DNA from 4 places in the Halobacillus seohaensis genome. Region 2 is predicted to be linked to each of the others. Evidence: riboswitches for the same ligand, from Rfam matches in the RefSeq annotation. Region 2 holds a riboswitch; each other region holds the start of a gene.
What was found. A riboswitch is a leader RNA that binds a small molecule or an ion and turns the genes downstream of it on or off. The one in region 2 is predicted to bind S-adenosylmethionine.

Region 1: linked by a shared signal. The riboswitch ahead of ACFQIC_RS06195 (methionine biosynthesis PLP-dependent protein) and the one ahead of metX (homoserine O-acetyltransferase MetX) in region 2 are both predicted to bind S-adenosylmethionine.
Region 3: linked by a shared signal. The riboswitch ahead of ACFQIC_RS13515 (PLP-dependent aspartate aminotransferase family protein) and the one ahead of metX (homoserine O-acetyltransferase MetX) in region 2 are both predicted to bind S-adenosylmethionine.
Region 4: linked by a shared signal. The riboswitch ahead of ACFQIC_RS14855 (sulfite oxidase-like oxidoreductase) and the one ahead of metX (homoserine O-acetyltransferase MetX) in region 2 are both predicted to bind S-adenosylmethionine.

The regions. Positions count from the first base shown of each region.
Region 1 is NZ_JBHSZV010000013.1:350,716-353,858, reverse strand. Features, by position in the region: gene metC (cystathionine beta-lyase) at 1-24, opposite strand, end outside; gene ACFQIC_RS06195 (methionine biosynthesis PLP-dependent protein) at 17-1,141, opposite strand; SAM riboswitch class I at 1,226-1,337, opposite strand; gene ACFQIC_RS06190 (SMP-30/gluconolactonase/LRE family protein) at 1,480-2,352, shown strand; gene ACFQIC_RS06185 (PH domain-containing protein) at 2,409-2,786, shown strand.
Region 2 is NZ_JBHSZV010000044.1:1,728-4,870, forward strand. Features, by position in the region: gene ACFQIC_RS15960 (homoserine dehydrogenase) at 1-260, opposite strand, end outside; gene metX (homoserine O-acetyltransferase MetX) at 250-1,323, opposite strand; SAM riboswitch class I at 1,422-1,532, opposite strand; gene ACFQIC_RS15970 (DUF2188 domain-containing protein) at 1,686-1,883, shown strand; gene ACFQIC_RS15975 (NAD(P)/FAD-dependent oxidoreductase) at 2,100-3,143, shown strand, end outside.
Region 3 is NZ_JBHSZV010000034.1:3,382-6,524, forward strand. Features, by position in the region: gene ACFQIC_RS13515 (PLP-dependent aspartate aminotransferase family protein) at 1-1,343, opposite strand, end outside; SAM riboswitch class I at 1,709-1,818, opposite strand; gene ACFQIC_RS13520 (trans-sulfuration enzyme family protein) at 1,894-3,039, opposite strand; gene ACFQIC_RS13525 (NUDIX hydrolase) at 3,108-3,143, opposite strand, start outside.
Region 4 is NZ_JBHSZV010000038.1:17,903-21,045, reverse strand. Features, by position in the region: gene argH (argininosuccinate lyase) at 1-1,293, shown strand, start outside; SAM riboswitch class I at 1,380-1,486, shown strand; gene ACFQIC_RS14855 (sulfite oxidase-like oxidoreductase) at 1,566-2,231, shown strand; gene ACFQIC_RS14850 (acetyl-CoA C-acyltransferase) at 2,246-3,143, shown strand, end outside.

The DNA.
Region 1 (3,143 bases), on a different contig from region 2:
TTGAAACGTGTGTTTATCAGTCATGAACAATCTCCTCCTTTTCTAAAGTGGCAAGTGCCTGTTCCAGATCTTTTTTTAAATCATCAATATGTTCAATACCGACCGAGAAGCGCAGCAGTCGATTACACACACCGTAGCTTGTTCTCGTTTCCTCGGGGATATCGGCATGAGTTTGTGTCGCAGGATAGGTGATAAAACTTTCCACCCCGCCAAGGCTTTCGGCAAACGTGATCACATTTAAGTTTCTTAAAAATGGGTCTACGCAATATTCAGATTGAAGCCGAAAAGACAACATTCCTCCTCTTCCAGGATAAAACACATGAGTTACTGCTTTATGATTTCTTAAATAATCGACGATAGTTTTTGCGTTTTGTTCATGTTTTTCAATCCGCAAAGCAAGTGTTTTCATTCCTCTCATAAGCAGCCAGGAGTCAAAAGGAGAGAGAACAGCCCCCGCCGTGTTTTGGTAGTATCCTAATTTTTCACAAATCTTTTCATCCTTACCAACAAGCAGGCCGGCAAGTACATCGTTGTGTCCACCTAAATATTTAGTGGCACTATGAATCACGATGTCGGCACCTTCTACAAGTGGTTGCTGTAATAAAGGAGTGTATAGCGTGTTATCCACTATAAAAAGCAAGCCATGCTTTTTAGCGATTTGCGAGAGTGCCCCAAGATCTGCTGTGTTCATAAGCGGGTTAGTTGGAGTTTCTATATAGATCGCTTTGGTGTTTTCGGTTATGTATGTTTCGATGTTTAATAGATGTTTACTATCACAATAAATAAATGTGAGGTTGTATTGAGTGGACAAGTATTCAAACAGTCGGTAACTTCCCCCGTATAAGTCCTCAGAGACAATGATTTCATCTCCTGATTTAAACAGGGATAAAGCCCCTTGAATAGCAGCCATTCCTGAACTAAAGGCAAAACCTGCTTTTCCATTTTCAAGCTCTGCAATGGATTGTTCTAAGAGAGTTCTAGTCGGATTTCCTGTTCGTGTGTAATCATAACCAGTCGATTCACCAATTCCTGGATGCTGATAAGCTGTAGAAAAATAGACTGGTGCGTTAATTGATCCTGAAGCGTCACCATTATTTTTTCCTGTATGAACTAACTTTGTTTCTGTTTGATTTTGGCGCATAGCGATTTCCCCTTTTTTTAAGCTTATTAAAAAACAAAAAAAAGTCCTCTTGTAAGAAGAAGACTTTTGTACGTACAATTCTCCTTCTTATCTTTCAAGTTGAATCATTCAACTTGCTGGAGTTAGCACCTTTCTGGTCGAACCAGTGGTTGCTGAGGCGTTGTCGGGCCAGTCCCTCTGCCTCTCTTGATAAGAGATTAATTTTATAAAATTCTTTCAATTCAATGTACACCACTGGAAACGATTTGACAAGGGTAAAAAAGGAACTCTTTAAGAAAGAAGGGTTTTTAAGGAAGGGAATAGAAATAGTGCATAAATCAACAAAGGAGTTCTTACATATGAATGTAGAATTAGTTATCGATAGTCAATCGACTTTAGGAGAAGGGCCTTGCTGGGATCATGAGCGTGGGATTCTATATTTTGTGGATATATTAGAGAAAAAAATTATTCAATTTAATCCGCAAACAGAAAAGGTTCAGAGCATAGACGTAGACAATTTCGTGGGGGCAGTTGCTGTTCGTGAGAAGGGAGGACTAGTAGTGGCACTCCAAAAAGGGATGTATTTTCTAGACTGGCAAAAGGAAGAGCTAACACCTATCGTCGATCCAGAAAACCATCTTCCTATGAATCGGTTTAACGATGGGAAGTGTGATCCAGCCGGTCGCTTTTGGGCGGGAACGATGGATTTATCCGAGGAAAACGTAACTGGTTCTCTTTATTGTTTAGATGAACAATTGCAAATCACTGAGAAAATTAAAGAAGTGGGAATTTCAAATGGACTCGCCTGGTCACCTGACTATTCTTATATGTACTTTATTGATACACCGACAGGAAAAGTAATGCGTTATAACTATGAGTTGTCTACAGGTGAAATTAAACAACCTGAAGTCATTATCCAGTTCCAAGAAGATATGGGACATCCAGATGGTATGACAATTGATGAAGAGGGGATGCTCTGGATCGCTCATTTTGACGGACATGGGATTTCCCGCTGGAATCCTCTCACAGGAAATCGGCTTCAATTTATTCCGATCCCAGCAGCAAACGTAACCTCCTGTACTTTCGGGGGAAATAACCTTGATGAATTGTATGTCACCACGGCGAGAAAAGATACGAGCGAAGAAGATCTTTTACGTTACCCTCATGCAGGTGGAGTTTTTAAAGTGAAGGCAGGGGTGCGAGGAAGTTATAGTTATTCATTTAAGGGGTAAATGTAAGATAAGTCAGGTGTTTAAAATTAGACGATAACATTAGGGAGGAAATAATCATGGGATTTTTTGATGAATTAATGGGTAATGCGAGTGAAGTAGATACAGAAAAACTTGGTAAAGAACTCGAGGGTGTTCTAATTCCTAATGAAGTAGTCGAGAGTGGATATAAAGTGTTAAGAGATTCTTTTATTTTTACGAATAAACGTCTTCTTCTCATTGATAAACAAGGGATGACAGGTAAGAAAGTAGAATATCATTCTATTCCATATAAAAGTATTACTCATTTTAGTACAGAAACAGCAGGAAGTTTTGATCTAGATGCTGAGTTAAAGCTTTGGTTAACAGGTCAAACCGAACCTATTCAGAAACTATTTAAAAAAGATAGTCCAATAGAAGAAGTTCAACAAACTCTCGCAAAATATGTATTAAGTTAACTAGTATATATTGTTCCAAAGAGGCCTTGCTGGAAAGTTCAGCAGGCTTTTTTTATAAAATTTTATCTATAAGAAAAAAGGCGATCATCTACTAAAATGAACAAAAGTTGATTTATTTTTCAGATAAAAAAGAAAAAAACAAATGGTCTCCGTTAACTCTAAACTCAAGCCTGGACTGAATGAAAACGCTTACTAAGTTAACTTAATAATCTAACTAGTCAGAAAACTTGCTCAAAACCTGTTGACCTTTTCTGAAAATGGGTTTAAAGTAGTCCTCAATCAACTATAACGCTACCGAAACCAATGGCTGTGCAAGTTGATTTCATGTGGAAAACTGACCCATTGACCCAAATTGTG
Region 2 (3,143 bases):
AGGTAAGAATGACTAGGTTCCTCACCGTTAATTGCTTCAAAAATAACGTCCGGGTTTTGGTTGATTATATCTTCAAAATTGTCTGTGATAAAGACATAATCGGAAATGGCGCGTTCTTTAAGCTTGTTTTGAACTAATAGACCACATATCTCTACATCTTCACCTATTAAGTCTGTTAATTGTTTCTGCTTATTTTGAAGGATTTCGTAAACTCCTTGACCGACTGTTCCAAATCCTAATAATGCTACTCTAATTGTCATGATTGTTCACTACTCCTTGGTTGATTTTTTCTTGAATCCATAGACCCCATTGATCGAATTCAACTAGAAAGCCATCGTGACCGTAATCTGTCTGGACATGATGGTGTTGACTATTAGGTACGTCAGCACTGAAGTCTTCTATTAACTCTTTGGGATATAATAAATCGTGTTGGAAGCTAATTGTGTAAAGTTGTGCCTGAAATTGCTTAGCTACATTTTGTAATGTCCCTCTACCACGACTGATATCGTGATTGTTCATAGATTCTAATAAATACAGATAGCTGTTGGCGTCAAATCGCTCTTTAATTTTTTCCCCTTGATAATCCATATAAGATTGAATGTCATAATGGGACTCATTGTGACTTCTATCAAATCTTTTTTGAAAAATCTTTCCGCTTCGATACGTAACCATACCTGTCATTCTCGCAAGTTCAAACCCTTGAAGTTGTTCATTTTTATCATAATTTCCCTTATTGAAAGCTGGATCATCTTGAATAGCTCGTGCTCCTATATGATTAAAAGCAATTCCATAGTCGCTCAAGTAGGGAGTTGCAGCTAAAACAAACAATTGCTTCATAAAATTTGGGTAGAGAAGTCCCCACTCAAAGGTTTGCATCCCGCCTAGTGACCCACCCGCAATGGCATGTACCTCATAAATTTCAAGTTTTTGTAATGCTTTATACTGAGCGTGAACCATGTCACGGATCGTAATCTTTGGAAAATCCAATCGATAAGTATCCTGTGTTAAATGATTAAAACTTGCTGGACCTGTAGAACCATGACATCCTCCCAGTACGTTGAAGGTAATCACTTGGAAGTGGGTGGTGTCAATTGGACAATTGTCCCCAACAAGGCCATACCACCACCCAGGGCTTTCAGAAGAACCAATAGTATATTGGTTTCCAGTTAGAGCATGGCAAATGAGAACGACAGGGGCATCTTTAGGACCAAACCGTTCATAAGCTAACTCAACATCAGGAAGTGTCCCTCCAGATTCTAAGGCAAAGCTTCCAATCGAAATTTTAGTTTTAGTATTTTGATCTATAATGTTTTTAGTTGACATGTACGGTCCCCCCTCCTATTTCTCATTTAAATTCCTAATGTAGAAAATATGAAAAGCCCTCTTCTTTAATAAGAAGAGGGCGGTTGGTTAGGTTCCTCCTCTTATCAGTCAGATCATAAAGATCTGTAGGAATTAGCACCTTTTCAAGCCGTTGCTTGAAGGTTGCCGGGCGTCACAGGGCCTAGTCCCTCTGCCACTCTAGATAAGAGTTATTCAGTTGGCGTGTCATTTAAGGTATGTTACGAATTATAGAATGACACGAATATAATGTCAAACTATTTGTAAAATAATGTCCACGTTTGAATTTGAAAAACAGTGGGAAAATACACATCAAGACTACAAAGTAGAAGGAGAGATAAATCATGAAGGAATATAGCGTTGCACCAAATAAAGATGTTACAGGTTGGATAGTTAAAATAGAAGATGTTGCTCCAACTGATGAATATGATGCAAGAGATAAAGCTGTAGAAAAGGCAAAAGAAATGGCGGAGCAAAACAAGCCAAGTCGTGTGCAAATTCTTGACCAAAATCACGAAGTAGAAGAGGAGATGAAATTTTAAGATGAGAGATGGTTAATTTTCTAGAAAAACTCCCGGATCGGGAGTTTTTTTATGGAATAAAACTTGCTGAAACGTTACGCTATACATAGAATTAAAAAGTGATAATCCTCTATGGTTAATTCGTTTGATGCAGGCAAATACCCCTCCTCTTTATTTTCACTTCAATTCTAGCAGGGATCTCCCTACCTATAAATAAATAAAGGTGTGGTAAATGATATGAAACAACAAGTGGATGTCATTATTGTTGGTGCAAGAGTTGCTGGGGCAAGCTTAGCCATTTTATTAGGTGAAATGGGCAAAAAAGTATTAATGTTAGATAAGTCATCATTTCCAAGTGATACACTTTCTACACACCACCTCTCGCACCTCCATTATTTGAAACAGTTAGATGTATTAGATGAAGTTGAAGCTACAGGCTTAAGGAAGATTAAAAGAATGCGTACATATATAGCTGATAGTTTCATCGAAGGGCCCCGTGAGTCTTATACCTTGGCCCCGAGACGCGACCATTTAGACCATGTGTTAATTAATAAGGCTATAAGTTATGAAAATGTGGAGCTTTTAGAAGGATATCAAGTGATTAGCTTGCTTAAAAAAGGGATGCAAGGTGAAGTGTGTGGACTGGAAGCAGTTGATAAAAGAGGGGGTAAGCATACCATCAAGGCTCCTATTACTGTAGGAGCAGATGGTAAAAACTCTTCGGTTGCTAAGTGGGTAGGAGCTAAGAAATATGGGGAATATTCTACTGTGAGGCCAGTCTTTTACGGGTATTATTTTAATGTTAAGCCACTTATGGAACCTACCACTGAAATTTTCTTGAATGAGGGGCGGATTGGTTTTTTATTTCCGATGGAACCAGGGATCGATTGTTTAGGGCTAGAAGTTCGTCCGGAGGAATTTAATAAATTTGCGAAAGAACCACAATCGTTTGAGGAAACTTACCGTCAATTTTATGGAATGAGTGATCGTTTAGAAGAAGCAACCTTGCAAGGGAGGATTATCGGTACACCGGGTGTTCCTAACTTCTTTCGAGAGGCTGCAGGAAAAGGTTGGGCATTGATAGGAGATGCGGGCCATAGCAAAGACCCTAGTACAGGGTTAGGAATCAATGACGCATTGATGCAATCTTCTCTACTTGCAAAGTCCATTAAAGCTTGGGATCAAGGTGAATCATGGGAAGGGGTTATGAAGGAATTTCAGAAGCGACGCGATGAGAACCTTGGACCTGGTTACCGATTAACGTTAGACTATATTCAAACA
Region 3 (3,143 bases), on a different contig from region 2:
GCCCACTTAATAACACCTTCATCATTTTCTGTAATCGTAGAAGCTACTTCGCGACCAGTAGCTTTACCAATAGCGCGATTTAAGTCATTAATTAAATCTTTCACTGATTCAATACCTACAGATAAACGAATTAGCTCTTCTGTTACCCCACTTGCAACTAAGTCTTCTGCTGATAACTGTTGGTGAGTTGTTGATGCTGGGTGAATAATTAGTGATTTCGCATCTCCTACGTTTGCAACGTGAGACCATAGTGAAATATTGTTAATTACTTCACGGCCAGCATCACGACCACCTTTAATTCCAAAGTTCACAATGGAACCATATCCACCTTCTAAGTACTTGCCGGCAAGGTCATGTGCTGGATGCTCTGTTAAACCTGGATAAGAGACCCACTCTACATCTGGATGTCCTTTCAAGTATTCTGCTAATTCAAGAGCATTATCATTGTGACGCTCAACACGTAGATGTAACGTTTCTAGACCTTGAATAAGTTGAAAAGCACTTTGCGGACTTAAGCATGCCCCAATGTCTCTAAGCAGTTGAACACGCAGCTTTGTAATAAAGGCTAATGTTCCAAAATCAGCCGCATATTTAATGCCATTGTAACTTGGATCTGGCTCTGTGAAGACAGGGAACTTACCGTTAGTCCAGTCAAAACGGCCACCGTCAACAACAACTCCACCAATCGTTGTACCATGACCTCCTATCCACTTCGTCGCCGAGTGAACAACAATATCTGCACCCCATTCAATTGGTTTACAAGAGTAAGGAGTAGCGAATGTATTATCAACGATAAGTGGAACCCCATTATCATGAGCAATTCCGGATACTTTCTCAAAATCTAGTACATGCAAGCTGGGATTTCCAATCGTTTCAGCAAAAACCGCTTTTGTTTTATCAGTAATCGCTTTTCGGAAGTTTTCAGGATCTTCTGGATCAACAAATACTACGTTAATACCATATCGCGGCAAAGTATTAGCAAATAAGTTATAAGTACCACCATATAAGTTTGCTGCAGCAACAATCTCATCTCCTGCTCCAGCAATATTCAAAATGGATAGAGAAATAGCTGACATTCCAGAAGCTGTAGCCACAGAAGCTACCCCATTTTCAAGTAAGGCCATTCTCTTTTCAAAAACATCTACCGTTGGATTACCAATTCGTGAATAAATATTCCCAGGCTCATCTAGAGCAAATAGGCTTTGTGCATGATCTGTGTCATGGAAAACATAAGATGTCGTTTGATAGATTGGAACGGCTCGAGAACCTGTCGTCGGATCTGGTGACTGTCCACCGTGTAAAGAAATTGTATCTAAATCATAGCTTTCAAATGAATTTGTCATAATAAAATCCTCCCTTAGAATAAATAAAATTTATTGTTTACTTTTAGGCTGTTTTAAATCTAGTTCTTGATTTTTGTTACAAAAACTATTGATTTCTTTATTAGGCAAGTTGCTTATCTTAGTCCGTTAAAGCTTCCGATTGCGGGAAGACGATTCGGTTACTGCATTTAAAGAAAGGTGGTCCGAAAAGCGAGCTATTTCCCCGACCACCTTCCTTTCGTGTTGGTGACGGAACGGCCAGCTATCCCAAGCGTGTTATTGGCCGATTGTTGAATAAACTTATTCCTCACTTTTCAAATCTGAGATAAAAAGATGCAAAAAACCCCTCTTCGATAAGAAGAGGGGTTTGTTATAAACGGGTCCTCCTCTTATCTCTCAGATCAATGATCTGTAGGATTTGGCACCTTCTCAAACTGAATATTTGTAGGTTGCCGGGCATCACAGGGCCTATTCCCTCTGCCGCTCTTAATAAGAGTTTGCATTATTTAAATTGTCTATGCTTATCAATTATAGGCACTTTACTAACTATAGTCAATAATTTTTTGAATATTTATTTAATAGATTGATGGATTGCCTGCTTGAACTGGGCAGCAATATCTTCCGCTTCTTCAATTCCAATAGACAGTCGAATCACATAATCATTGATTCCAATTTTATTTCGTTCTTCCACAGTTAAAGCCCGATGAGAAGTACGTACAGGATAGGATACGGTTGTTTCAACTCCTGCTAACGTCGGTGCTAGCTTAATCCATCCTAATGATTTGAAAAACGCTTCTACATCAACCTTTTCAGCTAACTCAATCGTTACAATGGCTCCTTTTCCTCGTTCAGAGACATATTCCGGATAATAGACGCGTTCCACTCCATCGTCTTCGTTTAACATTTGAGCTACCTGGTCTGCGTTATGTGATTGCTGTTTCACTCGTAATGCAAGAGTTTTTGAGCCGCGCTGCGTAAGCCATGCCTCAAAAGGACTTAAGTTTGTGCCTAAACCAATAATTCTCTGCTTTGCTTTTGTAATCAGTTCTTCATGCCCTACTACTACGCCAGAAGTAACATCACTATGGCCACCGATATACTTTGTCGCGCTATGAGCCACAATGTCTATTCCCTTTGTATAAGGCTGTAGTAAGTAAGGTGTAGCAAATGTATTATCCACCATTGTCCTCAAATCGTGTTGTTTGCCCAATTTAACAAGATTTTCAATATTTTCTACTCGTAGAAAAGGATTGGAAATGGATTCTGTGTACAACAACTTCGTATTCGGACGAATTGCAGCTTCTATGGACTGTTCATCAGCAAAAGAAACCATTGTATATTCAATACCAAAACTCGCTAATTGCTTAGTAATCAATTGATGTGTTCCACCATACAAGTCTTCAGCAGCTAATATATGATCTCCTGCTTCAACAACCGAAAGAATTCCAGCCATAATTGCTGAAATGCCAGATGAAGCTGCTACCCCTGAAGGTGCACCCTCCAAATTAGCAACCGTCTGTCCTAATTCATCTGTGTTCGGGTTATTCTCTCTCGTATAGGAATACGGCACCTCTCCTGCATAATAGCTTTCCAAGTGATCCAAATCACGAAAGGTGAAAGCAGATGTTTGATAAATTGGAGTAGCTTTGCTATTTAATGCTGTATCTTGATTTAACTTATTATGTACAACACGTGTACTAAATGATCGTTTTGACATCGAGATCTCTCCTTTTAGACTCTAATTCCTCATAGTATATAATAACATTCTCCCTTATTGTCAAAGAATTATAATTCTCTCTCATTCAAAATCGCTTGTACAAC
Region 4 (3,143 bases), on a different contig from region 2:
GTTAAGTTAGCATTACAGGATATCCAAGGTAGCCTGGCTCATGTCGATATGCTTGGTAAGTGTGGCATAATTACAGAAGAGGAATCTGCACAAATTACCGAAGGACTGCACATCATTCAGAAGAAAATTGAAAATGATGAGGTAGAATTTTCTGTTGAACATGAAGATATTCATATGAATATTGAAAAACTATTAATTGATGAAATTGGTCCTGTTGGTGGGAAACTGCATACAGGCAGAAGCCGTAATGATCAAGTAGCAACAGATATGCATTTATACCTCAAGGAAAAAACGAACTATTTGATTCAGCTAGTTGAAGCGGTTCAAAATGCACTGGCAAGTCAAGCAGAATCTCATGTGGACACGATTCTTCCAGGATACACTCACTTGCAAAGAGCGCAGCCTGTTTCATTCGCTCATCACCTTCTGGCGTATTTCTGGATGTTTGAACGTGATAAGGAACGCTTGAAAGATAGTGTGAAGCGTATTGATTGGTCTCCGCTTGGTGCAGCAGCGCTTGCTGGAACGCCTTATCCTGTCGATAGGAAGATGGCGGCTGAGACACTCGGATTTGAAAACGTTTATCCAAACTCATTGGACGCCGTCAGTGATCGGGATTTTATTCTGGAATTCTTGTCGATCTCTTCCATTTTAATCACCCATATTTCTAGACTTTCGGATGAATTGATTCTTTGGAGTAGTCAGGAATTTGATTTCGTGGAATTGGATGATGCGTTTTGTACGGGATCTAGTATTATGCCGCAGAAGAAGAATCCTGATGTTCCTGAGCTTTTGCGTGGAAAGACGGGTCGTATTTACGGCAACTTGATGGGGTTATTGACGCTCCTTAAAGGTCTTCCGCTTGCGTACAATAAGGATATGCAGGAGGACAAGGAAGGTATGTTTGATACGGTTGATACGCTTGATGGTGCGTTGTCGTTGCTAGCGCCTATGCTTTCTTCTATGGAAGTAAAAAGTTCTAATATGCGTCAGGCAGTGAATGAAGATTATTCGAACGCGACAGATATTGCGGATTACTTAGCTGTGAAAGGTCTTCCGTTCCGTCAGGCTCATGAGGTAATAGGTCAGATAGTGCTTTACTCGATCCAGAAGCAGAAATATTTGCTTGATTTGACGCTTGAGGAGTACAAAGAGTTTTCTGACTTGTTTGAGGATGATATTTATGAAAAATTGGCACCAGACCATGTAGTGGCCGCGCGTATAAGTGAGGGCGGCACTGGATTTGAGCAAGTGAGGGAACAACTGAAGTTGGCGAAACAACATCTTAAGTAATAGGAACTTTCGCGGAATTTTCTAAATATTATTGACTTTCATCTTATTTATTTGTAGTATGGCAATTAACTTCATATCGATTACCACTCTTATCTAGAGCAGGCTGAGGGATTTGGCCCTTCGACGCCCGGCAACCGGTCTTATGACAACGGTGCTACTTCCAACGGACAAAAGTGTGTCCGGGAGATGAGAGAGGTTGAAGCAAAATCTTCTGCCTCTTTCATTGCGAAAGAGGCTTTTTATATGGAATGGATTAGGAAGGTGATGGCGTTATGGATAAGGCGGAGCGATTAAAACGGTCGAAAGTACCTGAAGTAAAGGATGATTTTGGCGGCCGTTTGCCTCCTGGTCAGGTTTTGACAGAGAAATTCCCAATATTAACAGTAGGTGAAGTTCCTTCGTACGATTTGGAGCAGTGGAGTTTTTTTATCAATGGGATAGTGAAAGAAAACTTAACCTTTTCTTATGATGATTTAAGGAAACTGCCTCAGTCTAAGATCACTGCAGATATTCATTGTGTGACAAGATGGTCTAAATTTGATAATGAGTTTGAAGGTTTGCTTCTTAAGGATTTACTGCCTTTTCTCGGGATCAAGAATGAAGCTCAGCATGTTTTGATTCACGGAGATTATGGTTACACAGCGAATTTGCCAATTAAGGAATTATACGAAAAAGATGTGATGCTTGCCCATTCGTACAACGGAAAGCCGCTTACTGAAAAACACGGCTGGCCTTTTCGTCTAATTGTTCCGCATCTTTACTTTTGGAAAAGTGTGAAGTGGGTGCGTGGCTTTGAGTTTCGAGTATCCGATCAGTCTGGGTATTGGGAAGAGAATGGTTTTCACCATTATGGAGATCCGTTTAAAGAACAGCGGTTTACTGATGGAAAAGTGGAAATGGAAGAGGATAAATGGAAAGTAAAGGAATTTGATTATTAAAGGGAGGTGCCCTTATGGGAGTAGTTATTTTAGAAGGAGTTCGAACGCCATTTGGAAAGTGGAAAGGCGGTTTAGCGAAGCTAGGTGCGAAGGATCTTGGAGTTCAGGCAACAGAGCAACTACTTCGTCGTGTGCCTGAGGCAAAAGAAGCGGACGGTGTTATTTTGGCGCAAGTTATTCAGGCAGGACAAGGACAGAATCCTGCGCGAACGGTAGCTGCGAAATCAGGAATCTCCTGGTCGACTCCGGCGATTACGATTAACAATGTTTGCTTAGCTGGAGTAGCATCTATTGCGGATGCAACGAGACGAGTTCAGCTTGCTGAAGGTCAATTATATGTAGTAGGCGGCTTTGACTCTATGACAAATGCGCCGCATGTGGCTCCGATTAGAAATGGACTAGCTACTGGACCAGTAGAGTTCACAGATACGTTAATTTATGATGGGCTTTGGTGTTCTCTTACTGATACTTCGATGGGATTATCAACAGATTTACAAAATGAAAAATATTCAATTGGACGTGAAGAGCAGGATGAATTTGCCTTAAGATCTCAACTAAAGGCGGCTGCTGCCCAAGAAGAAGGGCGGCTCAATGATGAGATAGTTGCCGTACATACAGGAAAGGAAGAGGTTTCTCAAGATGAGGGAATTCGGGCTAAGTCCACTCTTGAGAAATTGAGCCAACTTCGACCAGCCTTTCGAAACGGCGGTACGGTAACTGCTGGAAATGCTTCACAAATGTCTGATGGAGCAAGTGTAGGACTCGTTGCTTCTGAAGAATATGCAAAGAAAATAGGCAAAACACCATTGGCTCGTGTTATTGGCTGGTCAGAAACGGCTGGTCCAGATTCAAGCCTTCATACAAAACCGTCTGACGCGATCGATAAATTGTTAAGACGTCATGGTTTGCGGA